4 regions of the Pseudomonas hamedanensis genome follow, and region 3 is predicted to be linked to each of the others. Evidence: predicted binding sites of a transcription regulator. Region 3 holds the regulator's gene; each other region holds the start of a gene.
The links. The regulator FliA, encoded in region 3, starts transcription of late flagellar genes. The targets are predictions, from matches to a motif close to CTAAAGTTTNNNNNNNNNNNGCCGNTAA.

Region 1: the regulator FliA is predicted to act here: its motif matches at 2,571-2,598, upstream of HU739_RS24865 (methyl-accepting chemotaxis protein).
Region 2: the regulator FliA is predicted to act here: its motif matches at 1,525-1,552, upstream of HU739_RS24460 (methyl-accepting chemotaxis protein).
Region 4: the regulator FliA is predicted to act here: its motif matches at 1,288-1,315, upstream of HU739_RS18740 (methyl-accepting chemotaxis protein).

What each region holds. Positions count from the first base shown of each region.
Region 1 covers NZ_CP077091.1:5,675,079-5,679,288, forward strand. The annotation lists gene HU739_RS24860 (NAD(P)/FAD-dependent oxidoreductase) at 1-720, shown strand, start outside; gene HU739_RS24865 (methyl-accepting chemotaxis protein) at 874-2,499, opposite strand; tRNA gene HU739_RS24870 (tRNA-Pro) at 2,661-2,737, opposite strand; tRNA gene HU739_RS24875 (tRNA-Lys) at 2,835-2,910, opposite strand; tRNA gene HU739_RS24880 (tRNA-Pro) at 2,916-2,992, opposite strand; tRNA gene HU739_RS24885 (tRNA-Asn) at 3,002-3,077, opposite strand; gene clpB (ATP-dependent chaperone ClpB) at 3,375-4,210, opposite strand, start outside.
Region 2 covers NZ_CP077091.1:5,589,578-5,593,787, forward strand. The annotation lists gene HU739_RS24455 (MFS transporter) at 51-1,268, opposite strand; gene HU739_RS24460 (methyl-accepting chemotaxis protein) at 1,717-3,774, shown strand; tRNA gene HU739_RS24465 (tRNA-Met) at 3,890-3,966, shown strand.
Region 3 covers NZ_CP077091.1:2,283,276-2,287,485, forward strand. The annotation lists gene HU739_RS09795 (chemotaxis protein CheA) at 1-83, opposite strand, end outside; gene HU739_RS09800 (protein phosphatase CheZ) at 122-910, opposite strand; gene HU739_RS09805 (chemotaxis response regulator CheY) at 929-1,300, opposite strand; gene fliA (RNA polymerase sigma factor FliA) at 1,468-2,208, opposite strand; gene fleN (flagellar synthesis regulator FleN) at 2,205-3,035, opposite strand; gene flhF (flagellar biosynthesis protein FlhF) at 3,152-4,210, opposite strand, start outside.
Region 4 covers NZ_CP077091.1:4,324,386-4,328,595, forward strand. The annotation lists gene HU739_RS18730 (NorM family multidrug efflux MATE transporter) at 1-158, opposite strand, end outside; gene HU739_RS18735 (LysR substrate-binding domain-containing protein) at 317-1,237, shown strand; gene HU739_RS18740 (methyl-accepting chemotaxis protein) at 1,423-3,399, shown strand; gene HU739_RS18745 (aldose 1-epimerase family protein) at 3,595-4,210, shown strand, end outside.

The sequences.
Region 1 (4,210 bases), 2.7 Mb from region 3:
CTGGCGGCTTACGGTCTGGACCGGATCAAACCGGAAAACATGCACATTACGCTGATCGAAGCCGGCCCACGGGTGCTGCCGGCGCTGCCGGAACGCATCAGCGGACCGGTGCACAAAACCCTGGAGAAGCTCGGGGTCAATGTCATGACCAACGCCTCGGTCAGCGAAGTCACCGCCGACAGCCTGATCACCGCCGACGGCAACGAGATCAAGGCCAGCCTGAAAGTCTGGGCCGCCGGTATTCGTGCCCCGGGGTTTCTCAAGGACATCGACGGTCTGGAAACCAACCGAATCAATCAGCTGCAAGTGCTGCCGACCCTGCAGACCACCCGCGACGAAAACATTTTTGCCTTTGGTGACTGCGCGGCCTGCCCGCAACCGGGTACCGATCGTAACGTACCGCCACGTGCTCAGGCGGCGCACCAACAGGCGTCATTGCTGGCGAAGTCGCTGAAACTGCGCATCGAAGGCAAGACCCTGCCGGAGTACAAGTACACCGATTACGGCTCGCTGATTTCGTTGTCGCGTTTTTCCGCTGTGGGTAACTTGATGGGCAACCTGACCGGCAGCGTGATGCTCGAAGGCTGGCTGGCGCGGATGTTTTACGTGTCGCTGTACCGTATGCACCAGATGGCACTGTACGGGCCGTTCCGCACGGCGATGCTGATGCTGGGCAGCAAGATCGGCCGTGGCACCGAGCCGCGTCTGAAGCTGCACTAAAGCCAAAACCTGTGGGAGCGGGCTTGCTCGCGAAAGCGGTGTGTCAGTCAACACTCTTGTTGACTGACCTGACTCCTTCGGGAGCAGGCTCGCTCCCACCTCTGATCTTCATTCCAAGCCCCGCATCGCGCGGGGCTTTTTATTTTCCATTGATTACAGCTGGAAGCGTCGCACCATGCCCTGCAGGGCATTGGCCAGTTTCGACAGCTCATGGCTTGACGCACTGGTCTGATCGGCCCCGGCAGCGGAGCGCACCGACAGATCGCGAATGTTCACAAGATTGCGATCCACTTCGCGAGCCACTTGCGCCTGCTCTTCAGCGGCGCTGGCGATGACCAGGTTGCGCTCGTGAATCTCGTGCACCGAAGCCGTGATCGTCACCAACGCCTCGCCCGCCCGCTCAGCCAATACCAGCGTGCTCGCCGCACGGGATGCGCTGGCCTGCATGGAATCCAGCGCCAGGCTCGACCCGCTGCGCATGCCCTGCACCATCTGTTCGATCTCTTGTGTCGATTGCTGGGTGCGATAGGCCAGCGCGCGCACCTCGTCGGCCACCACCGCAAAACCTCGTCCGCTTTCACCCGCGCGCGCCGCTTCGATGGCGGCGTTGAGCGCCAGCAAGTTGGTCTGTTCGGCGATGGCGCGAATCACATCGAGCACTTTGCCGATGTCCTGTGACTGATTCGCCAGCGACTGCACCAACTCACCGGTGTGCTGCACATCGCTGGCCAGCGCATTGATCGCATTGGCGGTTTCGCTGACGCGTTCCTGGCCCAACTGCGCCGACTGACTGGATTGACGCGTGGCATCGGACGTCGATACGGCGTTGCGCGCCACCTCCTCCACCGCAGCGGTCATCTCGTTGACGGCCGTGGCAGCCTGTTCGATTTCATTGTTCTGCTGTTGCAGGCCTTGCGTGCTGTCGACCGTGACCGCGCTCAGCTCGTCAGCGGCCGTGGCCAGTTGCGTGGCCGAGCCACTGATGCTCTGCAGGGTTTCGCGCAGGTTCTGCTGCATGGTCGCCAGTGCTTTGAGCAAACGGCTCACTTCATCGTTGCCATGAGCCTCGATGGGGCGGGTCAGATCGCCCTTGGCCACGCTTTCGGCAGCCTCCACGGCGCTGCTCAGGGGGCGCACGATACTGCGCGTCAGCAACATCGCCAGGGCCACCGTGGCCAGCGCTGCCAAAGCAATGAACAGGCTGACGATGGTGCGCGAGGTTTGATAATGCGCGGCGGACTTCTCGCTCTCGGCAGCCACTTGCCGGGCAAACAAGTCAGCCAGATCGTTGAGTTGCTTGCCGGAACCGTCGACCACCGTTTTCATATCGACCAGCAGCAATCTGGTCAGCTCGTCCCGCTTGCCTTGCTCGGCGAGGGTGAACGACTGGGCGATGCCGGTGCGATAAGCGGCGAAGGTTGTCTTGAACTGATCGTACAGTTGCTGGCCCTCCGGGGTATCGACGAGTTTGTCGTAGGCGGCGATTTTCTCGCTCAGCTCTTTGTCCCGGGTGTCCATCTGGCCACGATAGGTGGTGATGTTTGCAGGATCCTGATCCAGCGCCATGCGCAGGGAAATGGTGCGGATACGCAGCATCAGCTCGCGGATCTCGTCACCACCGCGAATGCTCGGCAACCAGCGGTTCTCCACCGCCACCTCACTGTCGCGAATGCTCGACATCTGCCCCAGCGCAAACACCCCAAGCATGGCCACCAACACCGCAATCAGGGCAAAGCCCAGGGCAGCCCGGGGAGCAATATTCAACCGACGAAGCAACATGACGAACGCCCTTATTCTTGTATTGGCCAGATTCAGGGGCGAAGCGTTGGCAGTCCCCTCGTGTTAGCGGGCTATCGGCAGGTTGTATGACGACTTGAAGGGATTCGGCTTTCGACGGGCAAAAAAAATCCCCGTATCTTTCGATACGAGGATTTTTAATATGGTCGGGGTAAGGGGATTCGAACTCCTGACATCCTGCTCCCAAAGCAGGCGCGCTACCGGACTGCGCTATACCCCGGTAAAAAAAAGGCGACCTTTCAAAGATCGCCTTCTTCGATCAGCGCTTTTGGCCTCTGATCTTAAGATTCGATCCCAGCGTTAACTGGTTTCAAAAATGGTGGGTCGTGTGGGATTCGAACCTACGACCAATTGGTTAAAAGCCAACTGCTCTACCAACTGAGCTAACGACCCAAAAATGGTCGGGGTAAGGGGATTCGAACTCCTGACATCCTGCTCCCAAAGCAGGCGCGCTACCGGACTGCGCTATACCCCGATTTGAAATTGGCTCCGTGACCAGGACTCGAACCTGGGACCCAATGATTAACAGTCATTTGCTCTACCGACTGAGCTATCACGGAACTGCATATTTCAATTTACAACGGTGAAGCTTTGTTACATCTCGCCACCCGTTCGCATCGCTGCGTTCGTGTGTCTGAGGCGCGCTATTCTACAACCTGGAACACCTCTGTCAACCCCCTAAATTGCTTTCAAGTTAATGATTTGCAACTTATTTCAGATTCCAGCCCAGTGAGCTGAAACGCTGTTGGTGACTGACTGCGGGGCGCACTTTACAAGCCTTTTCCTTTGAGTTCAACAGCCTGGCGAAAAAAAGGCCTCGCAATGCGAGGCCTTCCCTGTTTCATTGCCGCCGAGGCTTAGCCGAAAACGATTTCGTCGTTCTCTACCTTGCCAGTGGCCGTGTCGCCGGGCATGAAATGACCCGACAGGATCAACTGCGCCAGCGGGTTTTCGATCCAGCGCTGGATCGCCCGTTTCAACGGCCGTGCGCCATACACCGGGTCGTAACCGACGGCGATCAGCTTATCCATTGCCTCCGGACTCAGCTCCAGCTTCAGCTCGCGCTCGGCCAGACGACTGCGCAGACGGCCCAACTGGATCTCGGTGATGCCAGCGATCTGATCCCGTGCCAGCGGCTCGAAAATCACCACTTCGTCGACCCGGTTGATGAACTCCGGACGGAAATGCGACGTCAACGCGTCCATCACTGCGGCACGCTGCGCCTCACGATCACCGACCAGTTCCTGGATCTGCATGGAACCCAGGTTCGACGTCATGACGATCACCGTATTGCGGAAGTCCACCGTACGACCATGGCTGTCGGTCAGACGGCCATCCTCAAGCACTTGCAGGAGGATGTTGAACACATCCGGGTGCGCCTTCTCGACCTCATCCATCAGGATCACCGAGTACGGCTTGCGACGCACCGCTTCGGTCAGATAGCCGCCCTCTTCGTAGCCGACGTAGCCTGGTGGCGCACCGATCAGGCGAGCCACGGAATGTTTCTCCATGAACTCGGACATGTCGATCCGTACCATCGCCTCTTCGGTATCGAAGAGGAACTCGGCCAGCGCCTTGCACAGCTCGGTTTTACCGACACCGGTCGGGCCGAGGAACATGAACGAACCGCTCGGACGATTCGGGTCGGACAACCCGGCGCGGGAACGCCGCACGGCGTTGGCCACAGCGACGA
Region 2 (4,210 bases), 2.7 Mb from region 3:
ACACACCGCTATCGCGAGCAGGCTCATTCCTACAATTGGTCTGTGTGGGGTCAGGCCTTTTTGGTACGCGGCAAGAAGATCGCCAACACGCCAAACAACGGCAAAAACGAGCACAGGAAATACACATACTCGATCCCGTGCACATCCGCCAGATGTCCGAGCAGCGCCGCACCAATCCCGCCAAAACCAAACATCAGTCCGAAGAAAATCCCGGCGATCATCCCGACATTCCCCGGTACCAGTTCCTGTGCATATACCACGATCGCCGAGAACGCCGAGGCCAGGATGAAGCCGATCACCACGCTGAGAATGCTGGTCCAGAACAGATCGACATGCGGCAGGATCAGCGTAAACGGCGCCACGCCGAGGATGGAAAACCAAATCACTGCCTTACGCCCGATCTTGTCGCCAATCGGCCCGCCGAAAAACGTGCCCGCCGCCACCGCGCCCAGGAACAGGAATAGGTGCAACTGCGAACTGGCCACCGACAGGTCGAATTTCTCGATCAGGTAAAAGGTGAAGTAGCTGGTAAAACTGGCCATGTAGAAGTACTTGGAGAACACCAGCAAGCCCAGCACCACCAGCGCACTGGTCACCCTGCCCTTCGACAATCCGTGCGTCGCCGCCTGTCCGGCCTTGAGCTTGAACAGGTTCAGGTGATTGGCATACCAGCGGCTGATGCGGTACAGCACGAACAATGCAAACACGGCGAATAGACCAAACCACGCCACATTGCCTTGGCCGAAGGGAATGATGATCGCCGCCGCCAGCAACGGGCCGAACGCGGAACCGGCATTACCGCCGACCTGAAACGTCGACTGCGCCAGGCCATAGCGCCCGCCCGATGCCAGCCGCGCGACCCGCGACGCTTCCGGATGAAAGGTCGATGAGCCGATACCAATCAACGCCGCTGCCAGCAGAATCAACGGGAAGCTGCCAACTACCGACATCATCAGAATGCCGATCAAGGTACACACCGTACCCGCTGGCAGCAGCCAGGGTTTCGGATGCCGATCGGTGTGATAACCGACCCACGGCTGTAACAGCGACGCGGTCAGTTGGAAGGTCAAGGTGATCAGGCCGACCTGGGTGAACGTCAAGCCATAGTTAGCCTTGAGCATCGGGTAGATCGACGGCAGCACCGACTGGATCAGGTCGTTGATCAAATGCGCCAGCGCCACCGCGCCGATGATGCGCATTACCAGTGGACTGCTTTGGGGAGCAGCGGTCGCCGAGGCAGCGGCGGTCTGAACGTTGCTGATAGCCATGGAAATTTCCGGACAGCAGAGAATTGCCCGCAGGCAGGTACGTCAATGTGCCATTTTTCGGTGCGCTCGCGCTATCCCCTTAGGCAGCTAACTAACTGATTGATGACTTATCACCCGCGTAGGAGCTGCCGAAGGCTCGGGCCGCGATCGGACGATCTTCTGACTTTGATTTTAAGAGCAAGATCAAAAGATCGCAGCCTTCGGCAGCTCCTACAGGAGATCGTTAGCAGAGAAGGTGATAGCGCAACGCCATGGTCTGAATCTTGCCTTGCTTCTGCCCTTGAACACGTTCGCCTTACAAAGGCGTTCGACAATGGGAAGTTTCGCTACAGAGCCGGCCTACAGAGCGGGCACGGGGAACTTTCGAGGCCTTTTAGAGGGCACGGTCGCGGGCGAAAAACTCGCGATGCACGCCAATGGTGCGTGGTGTCCAGAGGAGTCATGAGGCATGCAGGCTTTCCTTTCACCGGGGATCAAATTGCTGGGGCGGTTTGGCTTCGCAGGTAAATTCCAGTTGTTGTTTCTGTTGTTCATTCTGCCCTTGGCCGGCAGCCTGTTGATGATCGGCCATGATTATCGCGAGAAGCTCAACCTGATCTCCGGCGAGCGTGCCGGGGTGCGCCAGTTGCTGGCGCTGGATGCGCTGGACAACTTGCTCGCCGCCCAGCGTGACCGCGCTGCCCGCTGGCGCGCCACCGAGACCAATCGCCAGCCGACACCGGCCACTCTCGCCGCCATGGCCGCGTTCGACGGCGTGCAACCGGCGGTGCTGCAAGCCACCACCGACCTGGGTAACGCGCTGAACCAGGAAGGCGCCTGGGGCGAAACCCTCGCGCGCTTTCAAGCGCTGCAATCGGCGCTCAAGGGTCTGGATTCGAAAAGCCTCAGCGGTGTTGGCTGGTGGCCGGACGGTTACGACCGCTTCACCAATGCCTTGGGCGCATTGCAAGCCTTGCGCGAGCAGATCGTCATGGACAATCGCCTGACGCTGGCGCCGTGGCTGGAAACCTACCTGTTGACGCAGATCTCCACGCAACACGCGCCGGACCTGATCGAGCGGGTCGGTCGCCTCGCGGCCGTCGGTCAGGCCTCGGTCGTCTCCGGCCAGTTCACCTTGCAGAGCCGCTTGCAACTGCGCGACCTGCGCAGCCGCATCGGCGACGCCCGCGAGCAACTGGTGAAAACGGCGGGGCTGCTGGAAGCGCGTCTGCCAGCCGATCTGCAAGCCTGGGCCAGCCAATACCACGACAGCCTCAAACTCCTCGACAGCGGCCTGAAGGTACTCGACGACGGCGTGTTCGGCGGCAGCATTAACCTGAAACCGGAAGACTTCGAACGTAACCTCGATGCGTTGCTCACCGATCTGGCATCCCTGCGCCAGCAATCGCTGGTAGCGCTGGATCAGCGGCTTGATGCCTATCACGGCACGGCAATCCGCCAGTTCATCCTTGTTGCCATGATCTTCGGCTGTTTGCTGCTGGCCGCGCTGTACCTGTTCGTCTGCCTGCAGGCATCAATCCGCCGCAGCGCCAGCGGCATCACCCTGCTCGCCGAAGCCTTGCGCGACGGCAACCTGAGCCTGCAAGTGCCGGTGGTGGGTCGCGATGAACTGGCGGCGATCAGCACAGCGCTCAACGTTGCCGTGGTGCAACTGCGCAGCAGCATGCTCGGCGTCGACCACGAGACCTCGCAACTGAGCAACGCGGTGCGCAGCCTCAACGAACACTCCAGCGGCGCCCTCGGCGAAGTCGAAGCGCAACAGTTGCAGATCAGCCAGATCGCCGCTGCCGCGACACAATTGGCCGCCACCTCGCAAGGCGTGGCGCAAAGCTGCGAGCAGGCGTCCGGCAGCGCCCAGCACACCCGCCGCATCGCCGCCGACAGCAGCCGCGACAGCCAACGCACAACGGCGAGCATTCAGCAACTCAATCAGCGCCTCAACGACACTGCCGCAGCGCTGGGCCGGGTCAGCGAGCAAGGCCAGCAGATTCAACTGGTCGTGGACACCATTCGCGGCGTCGCCGAGCAGACCAACCTGCTCGCACTCAACGCCGCCATCGAAGCGGCGCGCGCCGGTGAGCAAGGACGCGGGTTTGCGGTGGTCGCCGACGAGGTGCGCAGCCTTTCACAACGCACGCAATCGTCTACCGCTCAGATTGCCGGCACCGTCGACAGCCTGCGCGCCACGGTCAATGAAGCGGTGAGTCTGATGGAAGCCGCTTGCGGCCAGGCGCAGTCGGACGCCGAAGCGGTCACCGGTCTCGGCGAACGCCTGGGGGAAATCGCCAGCGCGGTACAGAGCGTCACCGACACCCTGGCGCAGATCGCCACGGCCGTTGAAGAGCAGGCGAGCACGGCTGATGAGGTCAGCGGCAATATCCAGCAGGTCGATCAAGCGGCGGTGCGTTTGCTCGAAGGCGCGCGCGCCGTGAACCTCGCGGCGGATACCTTGAGCCAGGGCAGCCAGGCCCTGAGCGCCAATACCGCCAGATTTCAGCTGCGCTGACGCCCTCCCCGGCCCCGATTTTCGGGGCCCGAGGATAAGCGGTTGAAAACAGGAAGAAATATTTTTGATTTACGCTTGACGCTTTATCATTTCAGGGGAATAATGCGCGCCACTTGGCTACATAGCTCAGTTGGTTAGAGCATAGCATTCATAATGCTGGGGTCCGGGGTTCAAGTCCCTGTGTAGCCACCAAGTACTAAAAACGGCTTACCGAAAGGTAGGCCGTTTTTTTATGCCTTGAGAAAAATCTTTCCCGAGCTTACTCCTACAGCTCAGATCGGCCGCTTCACGTCAGCAGACCGAATTGACGCATTTCTCAAGAAGAAAATTATAGGAAAAATATCCGATCAGCGTACGAAACGGATATTTCGTAAATTACACCACCTGCGACGCTGTGCTTTGATTCCCCATATGACCGACAATCCACCATGGTTCG
Region 3 (4,210 bases):
AGTTGTTCGGACAGTTGCTCAAGAATCTCGCCGGCCTCAACCAGGAAATCCTGAAGGATCTCTTCATCGGCGCCGAAGCTCATTAATGGGGTGCTCCTAACAGGTCTAAAAACCTAAAACATCAAAATCCAAGACTGGATAGCAAATCGTCCACATCGTCCTGACCGGACACAACGTCTTCTCGTTTATCGGCATGAATCTGCGGACCTTCACCCTGCGAGAGATGTTTTTGTGGATCTTTTTCGGCGAGCATTGCGGCGCGGTCATGTTCGATGCCCGCAAAGCGGTCAACCTGACTGGCCATGAGCACGAGTTTGAGCAGATTGCTTTCGACTTCGGTGACCAGTTGGGTCACGCGCTTGATCACCTGACCGGTGAGGTCCTGGTAATCCTGGGCCAGCAGGATGTCGTTGAGATTGCTCGACACCGCACGGTTGTCCGTGCTGCTGCGTGACAGAAAACCGTCGACCCGGCGCGCCAGTTCGCGGAACTCTTCAGCCCCGACCTCGCGACGCATGAAGCGCCCCCAATCGGCACTCAACGTCTGCGCTTCATCCGCCAGACTGTTGACCACCGGCGTGGCGCTTTCCACCAGATCCATGGTGCGGTTGGCCGCGGCCTCCGTCAGTTTGACCACGTAGCCCAGGCGTTCGGTGGCGTCGGTGATTTGCGACACTTCCTCGGCCTGCGGCATGTGCGGATCAATCTGGAAATTGACGATCGCACTGTGCAGTTCACGTGTGAGCTTGCCCACTTCCTGATACAGGCCGCGGTCACGGGTCTGATTGAGCTCATGGATCAGTTGCACCGCGTCGCCGAACCTGCCTTTTTCAAGGCTTTCGACCAGTTCGACCGCGTGTTTTTTCAGGGTCGATTCAAAATCGCCCTGTGAAGATTCGTTATGCTCCATAGCTCCCCCGCGCATTCATCAGCCGATGCGTTCGAAAATCTTCTCGATTTTGTCTTTCAGCGCCTGAGCCGTGAAAGGTTTGACCACGTAACCGTTCACGCCGGCCTGAGCGGCCTCGATGATCTGCTCGCGCTTGGCTTCAGCAGTCACCATCAACACGGGGAGATGCTTGAGTTTTTCATCGGCACGCACGTGACGCAGCAGGTCGATACCGGTCATGCCCGGCATGTTCCAGTCCGTTACCAGAAAGTCGATGCTGCCGCTGTTGAGCACCGGAATGGCGGTGGTGCCATCGTCGGCCTCGACGGTGTTGGTGAACCCAAGATCGCGCAGCAGGTTCTTGATGATCCGCCGCATCGTTGAGAAGTCATCAACGATGAGGATTTTCATGTCTTTGTTCAATTCGACCTCCAAGCAGTCTTAAACGCGCCCAGCACCTGGACGCGCCACTTCAATCAATCGGCGTAGCACTCGAAGTTTGTCTGGAACACAACGGATCGAGACCGGCGCCGCTCATCACCGCACCAGCCTCGTTTCGCAGTGTCCCCACACTGCCTTCAGCGCGCTCGCCACTCCCCTAAACGCCCCCGCAAACGGGCCGCGCACTGGCTGTGTAACTGGCTGACCCGCGATTCACTGACGCCAAGGACTTCACCGATCTCCTTGAGGTTCAGCTCTTCGTCGTAGTACAGCGCCAACACCAGTCGCTCACGCTCCGGCAAATTGGCAATCGCGTCCGCCAGCGCCGCCTGGAAGCGTTCATCTTCCAGATCGCGTGACGGCTCCATATGAGCACTGGCGCCATCCTCATGCAGCCCTTCGTGTTCGCCGTCCTGCAAGAGGTCGTCGAAACTGAACAGGCGGCTGCCCAAGGTGTCATTCAAAATCCCGTAATAATCGTCGAGACTCAATTGGAGTTCGGCCGCAACCTCGTGATCTTTAGCATCACGGCCGGTTTTAGCTTCAATTGAGCGAATCGCGTCGCTGACCATACGGGTATTGCGGTGAACCGAGCGTGGCGCCCAGTCCCCTTTGCGCACTTCGTCGAGCATCGCGCCGCGGATTCGAATGCCCGCGTACGTTTCGAAACTGGCGCCCTTGCTGGCGTCGTATTTGGTCGAGACTTCAAGCAGGCCGATCATCCCGGCCTGGATCAGGTCTTCCACCTGAACACTGGCCGGCAATCGCGCCAGCAAGTGGTAGGCGATGCGTTTGACCAGTGGCGCGTAACGCTCGATCAACTCGTACTGCGCGTCACGCGCCGACTTCTTGTACAGATTCATGCCACTGGCGGTCATAACACGGGCCCTGCGGTTTGCTGCACGAGGCGCTCGACGAAAAATTCGAGGTGGCCTCGCGGGTTGGCCGGCAACGGCCAGGTGTCGACTTTCTGCGCAATCGCCTTGAAAGCCAGGGCGCACTTGGAACGCGGAAACGCTTCATAGACCGCACGCTGCTTCTGCACGGCCTTGCGCACGCTTTCGTCATAAGGTACGGCGCCGACGTATTGTAGGGCGACGTCAAGGAAGCGGTCCGTGACCTTGGTCAACTTGGCGAACAGGTTGCGCCCTTCCTGCGGGCTCTGCGCCATGTTGGCCAGGACGCGGAAGCGGTTCATGCCGTAATCGCGGTTGAGTAATTTGATCAGTGCGTAGGCGTCGGTGATCGAGGTCGGCTCGTCGCAGACCACCAGCAACACTTCCTGGGCGGCGCGGACGAAACTGACGACCGAGTCACCGATACCGGCTGCGGTGTCGATCACCAGCACGTCGAGATTGTCGCCAATGTCGCTGAACGCCTGAATCAGGCCGGCATGTTGCGCCGGGCTCAGGTGCACCATGCTCTGGGTGCCGGAAGCGGCCGGCACGATGCGGATCCCGCCCGGGCCCTGCAACAGCACGTCGCGCAGTTCGCAACGGCCTTCGATCACATCGGCCAGCGTGCGCTTGGGTGTCAGCCCCAGCAGGACGTCGACGTTCGCCAGGCCCAGGTCGGCGTCCAGCAGCATGACCCGACGGCCAAGCTCTGCCAGCGCCAGCGACAAGTTCACTGACACGTTAGTCTTGCCGACGCCACCTTTGCCGCCGGTCACCGCGATCACCTGTACGGGATGCATGCTGCCCATGTTATTTCTTTACCTTGTCTTGCATAGACGGAGGCCACATTACTGGCTGCGCGTTCCCGATCGGAACAATGCGTGGCAGACCATCGATGTAGGTACAAAAACTGTTCATGATTACCTCAGCCAACCTGCTTGGTCGGGCTGTGATAGATATCAGCGAACATGTCAGCCATGGCTTCTTCGCTGGGTTCTTCCTGCATTTGCACGCTGACGGCACGGCTGACCAATTGATGACGGCGCGGCAGATGCAGATCATCCGGAATCCGTGGGCCATCGGTCAGGTACGCGACCGGCAATTCATGACTGATCGCCAGGCTCAACACTTCACCAAGACTGGCCGTTTCATCCAGTTTAGTCAGAATGCAGCCGGCCAGCCCGCAACGCTTGTAGCTGTGATAAGCGGCCGTTAGAACCTGTTTCTGGCTGGTGGTTGCCAATACCAGATAATTTTTTGAGCGAATACCACGCCCGGCCAGGCTCTCAAGCTGCATGCGCAACGCCGGATCACTGGCTTGCAGACCTGCAGTATCGATCAAAACCACGCGTTTGCGCAGCAATGGATCCAAAGCCTGAACCAGCGACTGACCCGGATCGACGTGGGTCACCGGTACATTGAGAATGCGGCCGAGGGTTTTCAGTTGTTCCTGCGCACCGATACGGAAGCTGTCCATGCTCACCAGCGCGACGTTCTGCGCGCCGTACTTGAGCACGTAGCGTGCGGCGAGTTTGGCCAGCGTGGTGGTCTTGCCCATGCCGGCAGGGCCGACCATCGCAATCACCCCGCCCTCTTCCAGCGGCTCGACTTCCGGCACGGCAATCATCCGTGCCAGGTGCGCCAGCAGCATGCGCCAGGCCTGACGCGGTTCTTCGATATCGGTGATCATTGCCAGCAAGTCGCGGGACAACGGACCGGACAGACCGATGCGTTGCAAGCGGCGATACAGATTGGCCTGGGCCGGACGGCTGCCTTGCAGCTGATTCCAGGCCAGCGTGCCGAGCTGCACTTCCATCAACTCGCGCAGGCTGTTCAATTCGAAACGCATCGAATCCAGCGCACGAGGATCAACCCCGGCGGAGGCTTGCGCAGGCGCCGGAGCAGGACGCGCCGGTGCGGCGTAGGTCGGCTCGCTCAACGGCTCGGCAGCGGTCAGCGGCAGGCCCGCCGTCAAAGGCAGCCC
Region 4 (4,210 bases), 2.0 Mb from region 3:
GCAGCGCCGAGGCCGCCACCGGCCAGCGCCTCGGGACTGAGCCTGGCCATCATCAGCGTGTCGGTCAGCACCATCAGCATGTGCGCCAACTGTGAAGCGATCAACGGCCCCGCCAGCCGCAGAATAGCCCAGAGTTCGGTACGCACAGGATGTTGCATAGTCATCACCACTCAATTTGCAGAGGGAACAGGAGACCGTCGATTCTCGGTGCGTGGAGGGATTTGCACAAAGGGATAAAAAGGATGGGTGGCATGATTAAAACTCATCCTGAGCACTTTCTGCTAAGTTGGCTGCATCCCGCCCCAGGAGCTTGTGCATGTCCCGTCGACTTCCTCCGCTGTATGCCCTGCGCGCATTCGAAGCGGCCGCCCGGCACAGCTCGTTCACCCGCGCGGCCGAAGAGCTTTCGATCACCCAGAGCGCGGTGAGCCGGCACATTCGTACGCTCGAAGAGCATTTCGCTTGTCGGCTGTTCCATCGCAGCGGCCGTCATCTGCAATTGACCGAGGCGGCCCGCCTGCTATTGCCTGGCATCCGCGAGGGCTTCACAGCCCTGGAGCGGGCCTGCAATACCTTGCGTGCCGAAGACGACATTCTGCGTATGAAAGCGCCATCGACCCTGACCATGCGCTGGTTGCTGGCGCGGCTCAGCCGTTTTCGGCATTTGCAGCCAGGTAACGAAGTGCAACTGACCAGCGCGTGGATGGACGTGGATTCGGTGGACTTCAACGATGAGCCGTTCGATTGCGCGGTGCTGCTCAGTGACGGGCATTTCCCGCCGGACTGGGAGGCCAGCCTGTTGTTTGCCGAAGAACTGATCCCGGTTGGCGCGCCGAACCTGCTCAATGACCAGCCGTGGGACGTCGCGCGGCTGGCATCCACCGAGTTGCTGCACCCGACCCCGGACCGCCGTGACTGGCGCAGCTGGCTTGAGCACATGGGGCTGGCCGATCAGGTGTCGCTCAAGGGCGGACAGGTGTTCGATACCCTCGAGCTGGGCATGATCGCGGCGGCGCGCGGTTACGGTGTATCGATGGGCGATCTGTTGATGGTGGCCGAAGATGTCGCCCAGGGACGTCTCAGCCTACCGTGGCCAACCGCCGTCGCCAGCGGATTGAATTACTACCTGGTGTGGCCAAAAACCCGACCGGGAGGTGAACGTTTGCGCCGTCTCAGCGACTTCCTGCAAAGCGAGGTCCGCGCCATGGAACTGCCGGCGGTGACACGCTTGAGCTGAAACGTTCGAGCCGGCACAATGCCGGCCTTGTGCCATACCCCTGTCAGGCGCTCAAGTATTCGGATTTACCGCCGACTATGAGCAAGTGGAACCGTCGTGCCGGTTTTTACGGTTCACCCCCCACTATTAGAAAATAATCCGAGTCGAGATCAAGGAGGATCCCGCAGCTCGGCCAGGAGCTGTCCATGTCTCAACCTCGCGCTCGGATCGCCTCGCAGCTGGGCCTCGCGCTCGCTGTAATACTGGCGATTGTCATCAGTGGCAGTACGGTGTTCGCTCTGCGTTCGCTGGATTCGGCCAACCTCGCCACCCGTGAAGAACATCTGGCCAGCGAGGCGCGGCTGCTGGCCGACCAGCTGAGCACGTTCCACGGCACGCTGCGCGAAAGCACCTTGCGCCTGAGCGGCTTGTTCGAGAAACGCTTCGGTAGCGGCCTGAGTGTTCATCCGGAAGAGCCGGTCACCGTGGCCGGCGTACAGACGCCGGGACTGCGTCTGGGCAGCGAAGTGCTGAACAACAACTTCAAGGAAGTTGACGAGTTCAAGCAGATGACGGCCGGCGTGGCTACGGTGTTCGTGCGCAGCGGCGAAGAATTCATTCGTGTCAGCACCAACGTCACCAAGCAGGACGGCACCCGCGCCATCGGCACCGTGCTCGACCACGCCAACCCGGCTTACGCGAAGCTGATGGCGGGCCAGAGCTTTGTCGGGCGTTCCCTGTTGTTCGAACGCTATTACATGTCGCAGTACACCCCGGTTCGCGATGCGGGCGGGAAGATCATCGCCGTGCTGTACGTCGGCTTCGATTACACCGATGCGCAAAACGCCCAGTTTGCCAATCTCAAGCGCTTCCGCATCGGCAAGACCGGCTCGCTGGCCTTGCTTGACGAGCAGAACAAATGGCTGGTGCCGATTGCCGGCGTCGAGTCGCTGGACCAGGCCGTCCCGGCCATCAACGGTCTGGTGAAAACCCCGGGCAAGGGTGAGTTCTGGAACGATAAAGGCGAAGACTTCTACAGCGTCGCGGTGCCGTTCGAGGGCGGACCGTGGTCGGTAGTGGCGAGCATGCCGAAAGCCGAGATCCGCGCGGTGACCTGGAGCGTCGGTACGCAACTGGCTATCGGCAGCCTGCTGGCGATGTTGCTGGCCGTTGGCTCCGTGGTCTGGTTGCTGCGCAGCAAACTCGCTCCGCTGGGTGATCTGGTGCGTCAGGCCGAGGCCTTGGGCGCTGGTGATCTGAGCGTGCGCTTGAACGTATCGAGCCACGATGAGATCGGTCAGCTGTCCCGCGCCTTCAACCAGATGAGCCAGGCGCTGTCGACCATGGTCGAGCACATCCGCCGCGCTTCGGAAGAGGTCAACAGCCGTGCGCAGGCGCTGTCCGGTTTGTCCGGCGGTGCGTATGAGGGCATGGAGCAGCAGTCGGGGGAAATCACCAGCATGGCCGGCGCTGTCGAAGAGTTCAGCGCCACGTCGTTGGACATCGCCGACAACATGGGGGCCACTCAGCGCCTCGCGCAGGAAAACGCCCAGCAAACACAGATCGGTCGCAGCTCGATGGAAGAAGCGTCGTCCTCGCTGGAGCAAATCGCCGGCGCGCTGAACAGCACCGCCAGCGTGATCAACACCCTCGGCCAGCGCTCGCAGGAAATTGGCGGCATTGTCGGCGTGATCACCTCTATCGCCGAGCAGACCAACCTGTTGGCCCTGAACGCGGCGATCGAAGCGGCGCGCGCCGGCGAACAAGGTCGCGGCTTTGCCGTGGTGGCTGACGAAGTGCGCAGTCTGGCCTCGCGCACCCGTCAGGCGACCGACGAGATTTCCAGCATGATCCACAGCATCCAGCAGGAAACCGGCAACGCGATCAGCACCATGGAGCAGGGCAACGTGCTGATGCAAGAAGGTCTGTCGCGCAACGCCAATGTCGCCTCGGCGCTGGCGCGCATTGATGAGCAGAGCCGTTCGGCAGGCCAGCAATTTGCTGCAATCACCACTGCGACGCAGGAACAAAGCAGCACCGCGACATTGCTGAGCAGCAACTTGCAGAGCATTGCCCTGGCTAACAGTGAGCAGCGTGAGGTTGTGTCGAACCTGGCGGTGACGGCTAAAGAGCTGGAGAAGCTGGCGGCGGATCTGCGTTCCGAGGTTGATCGCTTCCGTTGATGCGTCTTTGAAATAGCTATCGCGAGCAGGCTCGCTCCCACAGTTCTCGGTGTGATTCACAAATGTTGTGAAGATCCGAAAACCCGGTGGGAGCGAGCCTGCTCGCGAAAGCTTGTGACCCTCAGCCTCTTTGCACTTGCTGAAACGTTTCCGCAGCGCTATAAAAATGGCACAACTCCAATAAAGGCTGCTGCCATGACCCTGCTCAAACTCTTTGTCGCCCTCGGCGCATTCTCCGCTGCTTCCCATGCCATGGCCTGGGACTACGTCTTGCTCGATACCCATACTCCCGCGAAAAACTGGACGATCACCAGTGAACAGCTTGGTGTGAAAACCGCCAAACCGTTTTCCGTGACCTTGCGCACCCTGCACGGCGGTCGTCAGGAGGGTGTCAGCGTTGTCGACATCGATAACGGCGCGATGAAGCTTTCGGTGGTACCGACCCGTGGCATGAACGTGCTGCAAGCTTCGGTGGGCAATGTCCGCATGGGCTGGGACTCGCCGGTGCAGGAGGTGGTCAATCCGGCCTTCATCGAACTCAACGGACGCGGTGGCCTGGGCTGGCTCGAAGGCTTCAACGAACTGGTCACCCGTTGCGGTTACGAATGGGTAGGCCATCCCGGCATGGACAACGGTGAACTGCTGACACTGCACGGTCGCGCCGCCAACATTCCGGCCAGCACCGTCACTTTGCACATCGATGAAAAACCGCCCTATGCCATTACCTTGCGTGGCGAGCTGAAAGAGCAGGCGTTCAAGAAAGTCGATTTCTCGGTAGCGACCGAACTGGTCACCGAGCCGGGCAGCGCAA